DNA from 2 places in the Synechococcus sp. MU1611 genome. Region 1 is predicted to be linked to the other one. Evidence: predicted binding sites of a transcription regulator. Region 1 holds the regulator's gene; the other holds the start of a gene.

What was found. Region 1 encodes NtcA, which controls nitrogen genes in cyanobacteria. Its sites were predicted from a motif close to GTANCNNNNGNTAC; they were not measured.
Region 2: a site for NtcA is predicted at 4,107-4,120, ahead of FZZ92_RS02675 (DUF4278 domain-containing protein). Genes of this name have one in related genera too.

Annotation. Positions count from the first base shown of each region.
Region 1 covers NZ_VTLC01000004.1:32,307-38,292, reverse strand. Annotated here, with positions in the region: gene FZZ92_RS09005 (resolvase) at 1-400, opposite strand, end outside; gene FZZ92_RS09000 (DUF3084 domain-containing protein) at 397-1,548, opposite strand; gene ntcA (global nitrogen regulator NtcA) at 1,576-2,292, opposite strand; gene rph (ribonuclease PH) at 2,351-3,094, opposite strand; gene FZZ92_RS08985 (cob(I)yrinic acid a,c-diamide adenosyltransferase) at 3,239-3,838, shown strand; gene dcd (dCTP deaminase) at 3,838-4,431, shown strand; gene thyX (FAD-dependent thymidylate synthase) at 4,443-5,165, opposite strand; gene FZZ92_RS08970 (thioredoxin domain-containing protein) at 5,210-5,785, opposite strand; gene FZZ92_RS08965 (hypothetical protein) at 5,849-5,986, shown strand, end outside.
Region 2 covers NZ_VTLC01000001.1:441,245-447,230, forward strand. Annotated here, with positions in the region: gene FZZ92_RS02650 (hypothetical protein) at 1-162, shown strand, start outside; gene FZZ92_RS02655 (hypothetical protein) at 159-374, shown strand; gene FZZ92_RS02660 (serine hydrolase) at 391-1,776, opposite strand; gene FZZ92_RS02665 (hypothetical protein) at 1,840-2,082, opposite strand; gene FZZ92_RS02670 (uridine kinase) at 2,252-2,842, shown strand; gene FZZ92_RS02675 (DUF4278 domain-containing protein) at 3,861-4,028, opposite strand; gene FZZ92_RS02680 (hypothetical protein) at 4,211-4,357, opposite strand; gene FZZ92_RS02685 (hypothetical protein) at 4,412-4,681, opposite strand; gene FZZ92_RS02690 (DUF1651 domain-containing protein) at 5,009-5,257, opposite strand; gene FZZ92_RS02695 (hypothetical protein) at 5,509-5,709, opposite strand; gene FZZ92_RS02700 (hypothetical protein) at 5,932-5,986, opposite strand, start outside.

The DNA of each region.
Region 1 (5,986 bases):
GCCATTGCAGGCGGCACCCCAGGTGCTCTTCCAGCATGACTAAGGCGGCAACAGCATCCAGGTCCACCGGTGGAATGCGCAGCCCTTTCGGTAGAACTCGGCGCCAACCCCGAGCTGGCCACAGCGTCCAGTAACGCTGTCTTGCCCGCAGGGTGGTCCCCTGCTCCGGAATCACGGTGAGGCTGCCCAGGCCTTCCAGCCGCTTGATCCACGCTTGGCTTCCTGTTCCGTCGCCAATCAGGATGCGATCTAGAGCTTGGTCTTGATTCCACTGCTCGAGCCAGGGTTCCACGGCCTCTGGGCTCAGAACATGGCCCTCGCTGACAAGACCATGCTGAAGATCGGCCAGCACAAGGCCACATTTGCAGCGGCCTGGGTCGAGTACGGCCACCCGCTTCATGGGGATGCCTCAACCTCGACCACAACAGCATCGGCGCTGTAGCTGATCCCTGCGGCAATCACCTTCAAGACCACGCTTTTGCTGGGTCCCTCCATCAATGTCTGGGCCAGTTGGGAGAGTGCTGATCCATCGAATTGCAGTCCTTCCGTCAGGGATCCTCGCCGTTGCACCTCGGCATAGGCCGATGCCAAGAGAAGGTTCAGCCGTGTTCGAATGCCCTCTGGTGTGCGTTCATCCGTTCGTAGTGTGGTGGTCGCCAGCACGTCACCGCTTTGAGCTACTGGGCGGTTCGGACGCACTTCGGGGAAGGCGTACACCGCCGTTTCACCACGCAGCACATTGGTGGCGGAGCGCAGCGAGATCACCCAGGTGTCCGGCTTGCGGATGATGTTCTGTAGGCGTTCCACGTCGCTGCGGGGAACGCGGATCAACTGTCGTTCGGGTGCTTCACCCGGCCTCACCTTGCCGTAGGCGTTGGCATTGGCCTCTTGAAGCAGCCTGTCGACAGCCTGTTTCGCTTGATCAGGAGCATCGAGACGAACCGTTGCTCTCGCCAAGGTCTGTCCGCTACTGATCACCACCGATCCACGCCTCAGGGCGACCAGGTTGAATTCGAGTTCCTTGAGTTCCTGCTCGCCAGCTCGGATTCGGCTCCGCACGCTGTTCAATTCGGCCTCCGTGCGCTGGATGTCGGCATCGCGGGAGGCGATGTCGCGGCTCAGACGCTCACGTTCTGCTTCGAGCTGGGCGCGTTCGTTCTGCAGAGGAGCCAGTTCGCGGCGCAGGGTGTCAGCCCGTTGCTGTGACTGCTTGAGTTCAGCGGCGATCCGGTTGGCTTCTGTTCGGGTCTCTTCCCGTTCCCGTTCGGCTGCATCGAGCTGCCGCCGGCTGTCCTGGAGCCGGTCTTGCAGAGCATCCAGTTCAAACAGGCCCACCCGCAGCTGGCGGCTCACCAGCAGCAGCAGGCCGAGCGATAGTGCGCTGATCAGGCTGCCGGTCAGCACCGTGATCAGAACGGCGGTCCGTCGCGGGCGCATCTTGAACAGACTCAGGCGGGCCTTGCCAACACGACTTCCCAGCCGGTCACCCAGGGTCGACAGAACGCCCCCGAGCACCAGCAGAACCAGGATCAGTGCCCAGCCACTCATGGCCGCACCTGTGGGTTGACGTGCTGCCTAGCTGAATCGTTTGGCCAGAGCGATTGGATCCAGAACGGTGATTTTTTTGCGGTCAATCTGAACCAGACCGGATTGACGCAAGTCTCCCAGCAGACGCGTGATTGTCACGCGCGTTGAGCCAATCGCTTCGGCGATGGCCTGATGGGACAGGCGCAGGTCGATGGTGATTCCCAGTTCATCCGCAACGCCGAAATCCCTGCACAGCACCAGCAGAAAGCTCACCAGTCGGGATGACATGTCCCTGTGGGTCAGCGTTTCGATCATCGTTTCGGTCTGAAGAATCCGACTGGAAAGGCCCTGCAGCAAGCGCAGGCCAACGCTGGTATCCGCCTCGATCGCTGCCTTCACGGATGTCGCAGGCGCCGTCACCATCTCGACTCTGGTGAAGGCTACGGCGTGGTAGAAGCGATCAGACCGTTGACCGGTCAGCAACGACAGCACCCCGAAGAGGCTGTTCTCGCGCAGCAAGGCCACTGTGATCTCTTCCCCTGACTCGTAGACGCGGGAGAGACGGACCGCGCCGCGGCGGATCAGATAGACCCGTTCAGCAGGATCTCCAGGGAAAAAGATGGTCTTGTTGCGGTCCACCAGTTCACTGCTGGCGCCGTCCAGGTCCCGGATGATTTCCAGGAGGGAGCGGTTGGCCGGTTCTGTGCTGGGGGTTGGAGCCACCATCTGCGGGGCGTATCGGCTGAAACCTCGGCTACTGGTCATGACAACCCCCTTGTGAGGCGAAGTTACGGAGCCAACGGTGGCCGCCGTGTAGCGGTTATTACGTAACTCTGCTGTGCTCGCTCATCGCTTGGCGTTGCGCCTGCATCAGGGATGTCAATCCAGGCTCAGCCAGATCCAGTAATTCATTGAGTTGGCTGCGGCTGAAAGGCGCTCCCTCCGCAGTTCCCTGGATCTCCAACAGGCGACCATCGCCAGCCTGCACAACATTCAGGTCCACCTCAGCTTTGCTGTCTTCGCTGTAGTCCAGATCCAGCAAGGCCTGGCCATCCACCAGGCCGACGGACACGGCCGCCACCTGGTCGACCAGTGGCGATTGCTCCAGAATCCCCTCATCCACGAGTGAAAGGCAGGCTTGCTCAAGGCCGAGCCAAGCTCCCGTGATGGATGCAGTCCGTGTTCCGGCGTCGGCCTGGATCACATCGCAGTCGATCAGCAAGGTGCGCTCGCCCAGTCGCTTCATGTCGATCACAGCGCGAAGGCTTCGGCCGATCAACCGTTGAATCTCCTGCGTGCGGCCCGACAATTTCATGAGCTCTCGTGATTGCCGCTGCGGCGTGGATCCCGGCAGTAACCGGTATTCGGCGCTGAGCCACCCCAACCCTTCCCCCTTCCGCCAGCGTGGAACCTTGTCCTCCAGGCAGACGCTGCAGAGAACAGCGGTTCGGCCGGTGTGAACCACAAGGGAGCTCAAGGCAAAACCCATGGGATTCCAGGTCACCGAGAACGGCCGTAATTGCTCAGGGCGACGGCCATCGGTGCGGCTTCCAGCGGTTTGGCTCATCGGTGGTGTGCAGTTCTTCAAGCCTCGCAGGCGGTTGGTTCTCGCCCGTCCAAACACCATGGGTGGTGTCAATGCACTTGTGGAATGTCATCTCGCCGCTACATTCAAGGTCTTGCCGGGATTGCCCGGACGGATGTTGCCGCGATGACCACAAGCCTTGCCGACCCCCAAGCGTTCCAGAACTCTCTGGATAGGGATCAGCAGGCTTTGCAGCGGGCTGGACTCAGGCCCCTGCCACCTGTTGCAGATCCTCCACCGCTATATCTGGTGGCTCCCGAAGGGCAGCTCCAGGTCCACACAGCGCCCTATCGCGGCAGTTTCGCCAGTGTTCTCAGTCAAGCGATGCGTGCCGCTGGTCTGGGCAGTCGTGTTCTGATCAGTCAGTTCCTCAAAGGGGGCGTGCAGCAGGGGCCCGCAGGTCGAGTCCAACTATGTGGAGGCCTGGTCTGGCTACGGCCCGAGGTGCCTCTCTGCCTCTCTTCTCCGAATCACCCCGGCGGTGCGGAGGCGGTTGCTGCCGTTTGGTCCATCTGCCGTCAGCATTTGATTCAGGGGGATCTCGACCAGTTGGTCCTGGATGAAATCGGCCTGGCTGTTGCCTTCGGTTACCTCAATGAATCGGACGTGATTGCAGCTCTCGAGCAGCGGCCCGCCTCGATGGATGTGATCATCACAGGACCTGCGATCCCCGCCGGCGTGGTGGAGATGGCAGATCAAGTCACGGAGTTGCGCCGAGGTTTCTGATGCTCAAGTGCGATCGCTGGATCACTGAACAGGCTGGGCAGGGAATGATCGAGCCATTCCAGAGCGGCCTCGTCCGTCATCTGGATCCGGAGCAGAAGCTGCGTCCGGTGCTGAGCTTTGGTTGCTCCTCCTACGGCTACGACCTACGCCTGTCTCCTCAGGAATTTTTGATCTTCCGGCACGTTCCCGGCACGGTGATGAATCCCAAGCGGTTCAATCCGGCCAATCTCGAGCCCACTCCTCTCCATGAAGATGAGGACGGCCGCTATTTCATTCTTCCGGCCCACTCTTATGGCCTTGGCGTAGCGCTTGAAAAGCTTCGAGTTCCTCCCAACATCACTGTGATCTGTTTGGGCAAGAGCACCTATGCGCGCCTTGGAATCATTGTGAATACCACCCCAGCGGAAGCTAGCTGGGAGGGTCACCTCACCCTTGAATTCAGCAACAGCTCCGGTGCTGACTGCCGGATCTATGCCGATGAAGGTATCTGTCAGCTGTTGTTTTTTGAGGGTGATCCCTGTGCGACCACCTACAGCGATCGGCAGGGCAAATACCAGCACCAGCCCGAACGTGTGACGCTCGCCAAGGTTTAGATCTCCCCGGTTTAAGGGGCCAGTCGTGCTCGATGCAGCCTGCTTTTTTCGTACCAGGCGGCGAACTCAGGAGCCCAATCCACCATGTGGGGCCACATCAGATCGCAGAGCTGGCGGATCTCCAGCTGAGCATCGAGTTTGGCCCGCAGATCCATGAAGTGGAGAAACGCGCGCAAACTGAAGCTCACCACAAAGTGCTGGCGGTAGTCGAACGGAAGGATGCCGCGGGCGTGCTCCTCGGAGAAGCCGGTTTTGAGAAGATCCCTGTATCGCTCGGCAGCGCTTCGGCACAGATCAAGATCTTGGTTGCGCAGCTCTTCCGTGTAGGCATATTTCTTGCCCTGCCTGTCGCTGTAGTCGCCGACGGGCCGCAAATAAAACACCTCTTCAAGCTCTAGGGCCCCATCCGCTGCTCTGCAGATGCGATCGCCCGTGTAGCGCATCGATTGCACATCGAAGCTCACGCCGACCCGATGGGTGCGGGCCTGCTGCATCACCGAATGAGGGAACCAGCCCACGTTCAGCACGATCTGTGCATGTTCCATGGGGCCGTAATGGCCGCGCTCTCCGGATAGCAAACGTTTGACGCAGATCTCCCCAGCCCGTTGTTCATCAGGCCAACTGGCACGATCTCCGGCCACAAAACCTTCGCTGTAGTCCTGATGCATGGCCGCATAGATGCATTGCTGCGGGTTCGGCGTGGCAGCGATCAGATCGACCCGGAAGCGGTCCATGGGAGCGTCAGAGTGACGAGTTGTGGTGATCATGGCGAGGTGTGTCAACCATGGCTGCGCGGTCCAGCCGTTGGTTGGCTCGACGTTGCCGCGAATGCGCTATCAGTGGAGGAGGGACTACGCAGGCGGCTGAGGCTGCCGACGCCAGGCAAGGCCGGCAATGGCTGGTTCTCAAGCAGTGCAGCACTCAAGAGTTGCAGTTCTTCCGAGCTGCGCAGGCCGAGGGATCGGCCCCTTGGCTCCCCCTCGGCGTTGAACAGGTTCAACTGAGGAATGCCATTCACGTCGTAGCGATCAACCAGATCTTGCCAACGGGGATTGTCGACGTTCACCAGAACAACATCGAGTCGCTCTCGGGAACTTTGCTCCAGTTCCAGCATTGAGGGAGCCATTTCTCTGCAGACCTGACACCAGTCCGCGTAGAACTCGATCAGTGTGGGCCGTCCGTTGTTCAAAGCAGTCTGCGGGTCGAGGGATCGTCTCGCCAGCTGCTCCATCGGGCTTTCGCTCTGAATACCGCCTCGCAACATCACCAGACCGAGGGCGAGAGCAACCGCGACCAGCACCAGCACCCATCGCTGTGTCGTGCCAAGGGGAGAAGACTCTGGGGAACGTGTCATCGCGCCTCAAACGCTGTCATCACTTTGGCAGCTCCTCAGGAAGCTCGCGGCTAGCTTGCACCCATGCCAATTCTGCGACTGCTGAGCCTTCCGGTTCGGGCGCCGTTGCTGACGGTGCTGTTTCTCGTTGCGGTTGTGCTCGGGAAACATTGGCAGGTTGTTCAGCCCGCGTTCACCTCTCTCTTCGGGGTGAGTTCGGCC
Region 2 (5,986 bases), on a different contig from region 1:
CGCGCTGATGAGTGGATGCGTCACTCCTTGATCCGTCCGCGCAAGGCGTTCCCGACAGCGGCGTCAGGGATGTCGCAACCTCGTGCAAGGTCCTCCACTTCTGTTCGCTGCTGCGATGCCGTCCAGGGAGAGCTGTTTCTCTTCCCCGTTGTGATGTGTTGAACGAAGGTCTCTGCGACAAACGTTTGCAGGAGTCGCTCTTTGTCTCCTGTTCTGCCAGTGTGCTCTTTGGTTTTTGTTGCCAGACCATGCTGTTGTTCGCCTCTCAGACGGCTCAAGGCGGTCCCACTGTCATCCTTCCGGCCTTGCTGATCACCGGTCTCCTCGTCGCAGCATCACAAGCTTTCGTACCCAAGGGCGGCGATCAGGACTGAGCATTGGCGTTTCCACTCAGCGAAGGGCTGAGAGAACGTCAGCTCCAAAGTCATTGGCATCAAATCCTGGCTTTTTAGGGGTTTGACCTAGGCGCACGACGACAGCTTGCTGAGATGGGGCTATCAAGAGCAGCTGTCCCTGATAGCCCTCCGCTGAAAAGCTGTCATTGGGAAGATCATGTCGAGATTTGCGCCGACTGAGCCACCAGTGCGCTCCGTACCCCTTCTTGGATCCTCGTGTTGCTGTTCGGGCGTGCCTGACCCAGTTCTGGGGTAAGAGCTGCTCACCGTTCCAGTTCCCGTCATCCAAGTAGAGCTGTCCAAACCGCGCCCAATCTCGTGCGCTGGCCCAGACCAGCGACGAGCCAACCAGGGTTCCACTGTTGTCGGTTTCGAGAACCGCCGTCGTCATGCCGAGGGGGCGGAACAACTGTTTTGAGGGAAAGCTCCAATAACGCTGATCGTCGTCGATGGCGTGTCTCAGGATCCGGCTGAGAATGTTTGTTGTTCCGGATGAATACCTCCACTTTCTGCCGGGTGTCTTTGCTAGCCGCTTGCTGGCGGCGAACTGTGCCATGTCTGCTTCCTGGGTCAGCATCCGCACCAGATCCGAGTTCAGCGCTCCCGTCGATTCCTCGAAGGCCAGCCCGCTGTTCATTCTCAGCAGCTGATCCAGGGTGATGTCTTGTCGAGGGTCCTGCGGGTCGCTCCACTCGGGCACGGTCGGTGGGCGTTTGAGATCCAGATGTCCCTCTCGGATGGCCAGTCCGATCAGGGCATGGGTGATGCTTTTACTCATCGACCAGCCGATCAGCGGCATCTCGGGAGGGATCCCGCTGGCGTAGCGCTCAGCGATCACCCATCCGTTCTGCACCACCACCACAGCTCGCGTTCGTTTTGGAGTGAGTGGATCGTCTTCGCGAAATGCGCGATTCAGAGCCTTGCTCAGCGCCTTGCTGTCGATCGCCGGTGGCTCGGGACTGGCCGTGGAAACGAGGGGCCACGGCTCACCGGTTGCGGTGGGATCCTTTGAAACAGGAGCTGCTTGGCTTGGTGGCTGGGGGATGGGCCTGCCGTTGATCCGTTGGCTGCAGCCATGTCCATCGTTTTGAACCGCTTCAGCGCGAACCAATCCGAACAGGGCACTGGCTTCAACGCGTCCACCGGCCTGGTCGATCTTGGTTTGAATCAGCCCCTTGCTGGCAGCCAGGTCTTCGCTGAGCATCCGATCCGGATCCATCCCAGCCATCAACACGCCACTACACAGCTGTTTCGCGCTGAAGCTTGTTCCGGCTCTCGCAAAGATGATCAGGTGCCGCAGGGGTGGTTCCAGGCCAGCCGCTGTGCTGAAGGCCACTGCCGCAGCGGAGATCAGCACATAGCGCCAATGGTTTTTCGTCACCCAGAACCGCCATGAAAAAAGCGGGGGATCTCCCCCGCTTCAATCATGGGTGGAAAGTTGGCATCAGTACACGTCGTAGCTGACGCCGCGGTAGCGCAGTTCGCGCCCACCGCTTGGGTGTTGCTGTGGATCGATCGGTTGGTAGGTCACGCCGCGATAGCGCAGCACCTTGGCTTTGACTCCCACTGGCGTGTGCACCCGGTCGATATGGCCCTGATGGCGAAAGGCCCTAGCCATCTGTGTTCTGGCCGTCTCGATGGCCTGATTGCGCACAGTCCGTGCCTTGATCAGTTGAAGTGTGTTCATCTCTCTCTTGCCCGGTGTCCACGCCCCCGTTGCCTGGCGTGAATCTGACTGCGGCCTGCCGAAGAGGCTCAACGTGAATTCACTATAGGCCTGTTCTGTAACAACGGCTACCGTTCTGACGTTGCTTCGCGGGATTCGTTGCCAGGATGGTGGTGGATTTGGACTTCGTTTGTCCGCAGCAGTTCCCCTGTTTTGCATTTGCGGTCCATCCGCGGCTGGTAAGACAACCTTTGCTGCACATCTTGCGGAGCAGCTGCGAGCTAGGGGGCGACATCCACTTCTGATCGCCTGCGATGACTACTACCGCAGTGGGTGGTCCCCCGTCTCTCGCTATGGGTTCGACACGGTTGATGCCATCGATGCTGATCAGCTTCGACTGCAGGTGAGCGCTGTTCGCTATCGACAGCTTGATTCCCTGCGCAGTTATGACATGCGCGCCCGCAAGGTTGGCTCCAGGCCGTTGAACCAGCCCTACGACCTGATTCTTGTTGAAGGCTCCTACGGACCGCAACTGCTTCTGGAGTCTGTGCCGATTTCGCTTGTTGTGTACATCGAGACCCCAGTTGTGCAGAGGCTGATCAGGCGGCTTTGGCGTGATGTACGTGATCGCCATCGGCCAGTGATTTATGTGATTCGCCAGATGCTGCGGGAGATGCTCCCGGCTGAGCGGCGCTTCATCTATCCCTTGAAACGCCGTGCCGACGTCATTATTCAAGGTATGAACAAGGGTTTGGAGGATGTTCTGGAGAGAATTGAATGATCGTTCTTCACCCATCAACCTGAGAGAGCACCTGATCTGCAGGGTCAGTTTCAATCAACTTCTTTTTTGAAGTTGCCTGATGCAGGTGAAGGGCAGCGGCCCCCTCTCTGTTCAGCTCATGCTCTGTGCAGCCCCGGTGTTTAGGGGGGATGGTTCGGGCCTGAAGTGCAATTTCACTGTTCCTGATGGGCCGGCACCCTGCATCTCTGAGCAGAAGCAAAAGATTCTCTCGAATATGACCAAACCCCATCGCCGTGGAGCATTCAGTGGTTTTGGCTTACGGGGGGGATTTGCAGAGTGGTCACTCTGGGTTTTCTTTCTTTTTGACCAAATCCATTCCATTCACTTCGGCGACCACCTGATTGGCCCAACTCGCATGGACCACGCGATATGTCCCCAATGTCGCCATTGACTTGGTGCGAGCGTTGACAAAAGCCTTGAACTCAGTCTTAAAGCAAATTTCACGCCTCCATTTACAGTCATTGTCTTGGCGTTCAATGCAATACATGCTGAGAAACTCGTTCAGCACATACAAGCCATGCAATGTTCAAACACCGTAAATATGCGGAGTGGCTTCGGGATCGTTTCTTTGATTCCACACAGTGGTGTTTGTTAGAAGTCGGTTTTGCTTCCGGTCTCTTCAGCTCTGCGAACGTGTGACTTCACTTCTGGTACCAGAAACTATAGAAGTTGCAGGGAATTTGTTCATGTCTGAATAGTGCTCGCCAGGGCACTACAGACTCGGAACTTTCGCCCCATCATCGCGGAGTCAGGTCGCGAAGCGGGCCTGAAAGTCGGGCAGAGCGATGTCCGACGAGCTCTGTGATTTGACCTCGACTTCGTCTGGGGTCAAGTCCGTTCTCTCTTAAGAAATATGGTCGTGTCTGGGAAGTCCCGGGTCGGCCTATCAATCTATTTTTGTGGTCGAATCGCTCCGGTGGTGCATCACCGTCGGCCATTCAAAATTGCAAAAAGAAACCCCTGCCAAAGGCAGGGGCAAGGTCTCAGAGATTTCGAACTACTTGGTGTAAGAAACGCCTCGGTAGGTGAGAGTGGGGTGGTTGTCGTGAACGATTTCCTGCCGGCAAGTGTTGTAGTGCTCGCGGCGGTAGGTGAGTTCCACGCAGGCCTTGGGAGCAGATGCCGCTCCTGCGTAGGTGTGACCTCGATAGAGAAGTGCAGTCATGGATGTTCCTCGAAGAAATCCAAGTCCCCGTTCCGTGGCTTGGAGTGTCTGCGCCCCACAGGAGCGGGGTGAACGTTTGTAGCTGTTGCTACAGAAATTATTGGCGTCTCCTTGACGGCTGTCAAGACCTGCTGGCAAAAAGAAACCCCCGCCACAGGCAGGGGCCCCAGTTTCAGGAGGCCTTATTCGTGAATCTGCCCTCGCGTGGGCTCTGCAGACTTGTCTCTTGAGCAACCGTCAGCATTGGCGACGTTGGCAAAAGCCGCCATGACCATCACGGCGATAACGATGGTGCCACCGATAAAAGCAAGGTTCGGGGAGCGCTTCATCTGGGGTGTGGCTTAGAGCACGCGAACCCTATCCACCTTGTTGCCCTTATCGCTTTAAGGCCTGAGTCGCCCGACGCCATATCCAGTCAACAGACCAACGGCTGCTCCAACGGAACCAGCCGTTAGTTGCATTCTTTCGTCTGTGCTGAGCCGGCCTGCAAACACCAATGCTGCTGAGACGACGAACAGCAACAGAGCGGTGACAAGAACTGCATCCAGTGATTTGTTGCCTGGTTTCGCAGGGGGATGTCCTCCTGGAGGGTTGGTCGCATCAAGTTCCCTCTCGATGCGGTTGATTTCCTTTTCCGGCGAGGTCGGATCCATGCGCAAATTTTGTCAGGGATCAGAAGTGGCGAAACGCTTGAGGTAACTGCTCAGCGTGCCAAAAAGAAACCCCCGCCGAAGGCAGGGGTTTCGAAACGCTTCTCGGGAGTGTGACCTTGTTTCCACCCCGTGAGGCGTTTTTCCTCACACAACAAAGATGCCAACTGGAAGCGTGTAGTGGGATCGCTAATGGACACCCTCAAGGTTGGCCCCAAGTGGATCTAGGTGATATCTACTTCGAGGCTGTTGCGTTTTGGAGGAGAGGGCCTGGGACTTCCCTTTGGTGCATGTGGAGTGTGGTTGTCGCTCTGATTTGATGAGATCGAATCAGAGCTCAAACGCGTCGCCCCAGGCCGGCGATGCGAGCCGTTTCCATCCCTGGGTCTGCAATGACGCCCAGAGCTGTTCTGCCTCTGCCTTCCGAAGGTGGCGGCGCTCCTTCAGCAGCGGTGGACCCTCCGGCATCCGTCGACCTCTGTCGATGAACACCTTTGGCTCGTTGATCCATGCCTTCTGATCACGGTGGAAGCGCCAGATCCAATAGCCGTCGCTGTCGATCAACCAGCCTTCCCCCATCACCGTTTTGCTAGTACGTCAGTACTAATCGTGCTGGGAAGTGGTTGTCAAGTGCTCGAATGTCTCAAGGAAAGTTCAAAAAAGGGGGGGAGCCCCCTGAGTTCACCCCTTCGGTGATGCATAGAACAACCACTTTGGTGAAGCGCTGTTGGTGATCGCGGTGCACTGAGGGAAGTTGAACGATCGCGGGTTCCAGTGCCCGAAGCTCCCTTTCTTTTCTCAGCCTTCAGTTCAAGCGGTTCGTCCGTAATTCATGGACTTGCTTCCAGGGCCAGTGCGCTGGCCATTCTTTTTTCTTCAGCCGAAAGAAAATCAGCCCACATCCCGACCAGGAAGCTCAGGGTGGTTAGAGCACGCACCTGCTCTTTCGAGCCAGGTGCGGTGTATTTGAAGTCCATAAACATCCGATCGGCCGTTTGTTGCTGTTCCTTGCACCGGGCATCGATGGACATCGTCAGATCCGGGACTGGGACTTTTTGATGACTGGTAGGTCTGTTGGCTGGGCCAGGACGTAAATGACAGCTGCCGAGAGGACGGCTGTTACGACAACAACTGCGGCAATGGCGGACGTGTAATCAGTCACAGGAGCTCAGACGGCTTATGTAACGACTTTAGGAGTTTTGTAACGGATTGTGAATGAGTGTTTTTGCTCCCTGGCTTTAGGCCTCTGCTGCCTAGCTTTTCGAAGATTCCTGCTGGTGGATGGCCATCATCGTGCCGTCCAGCTCC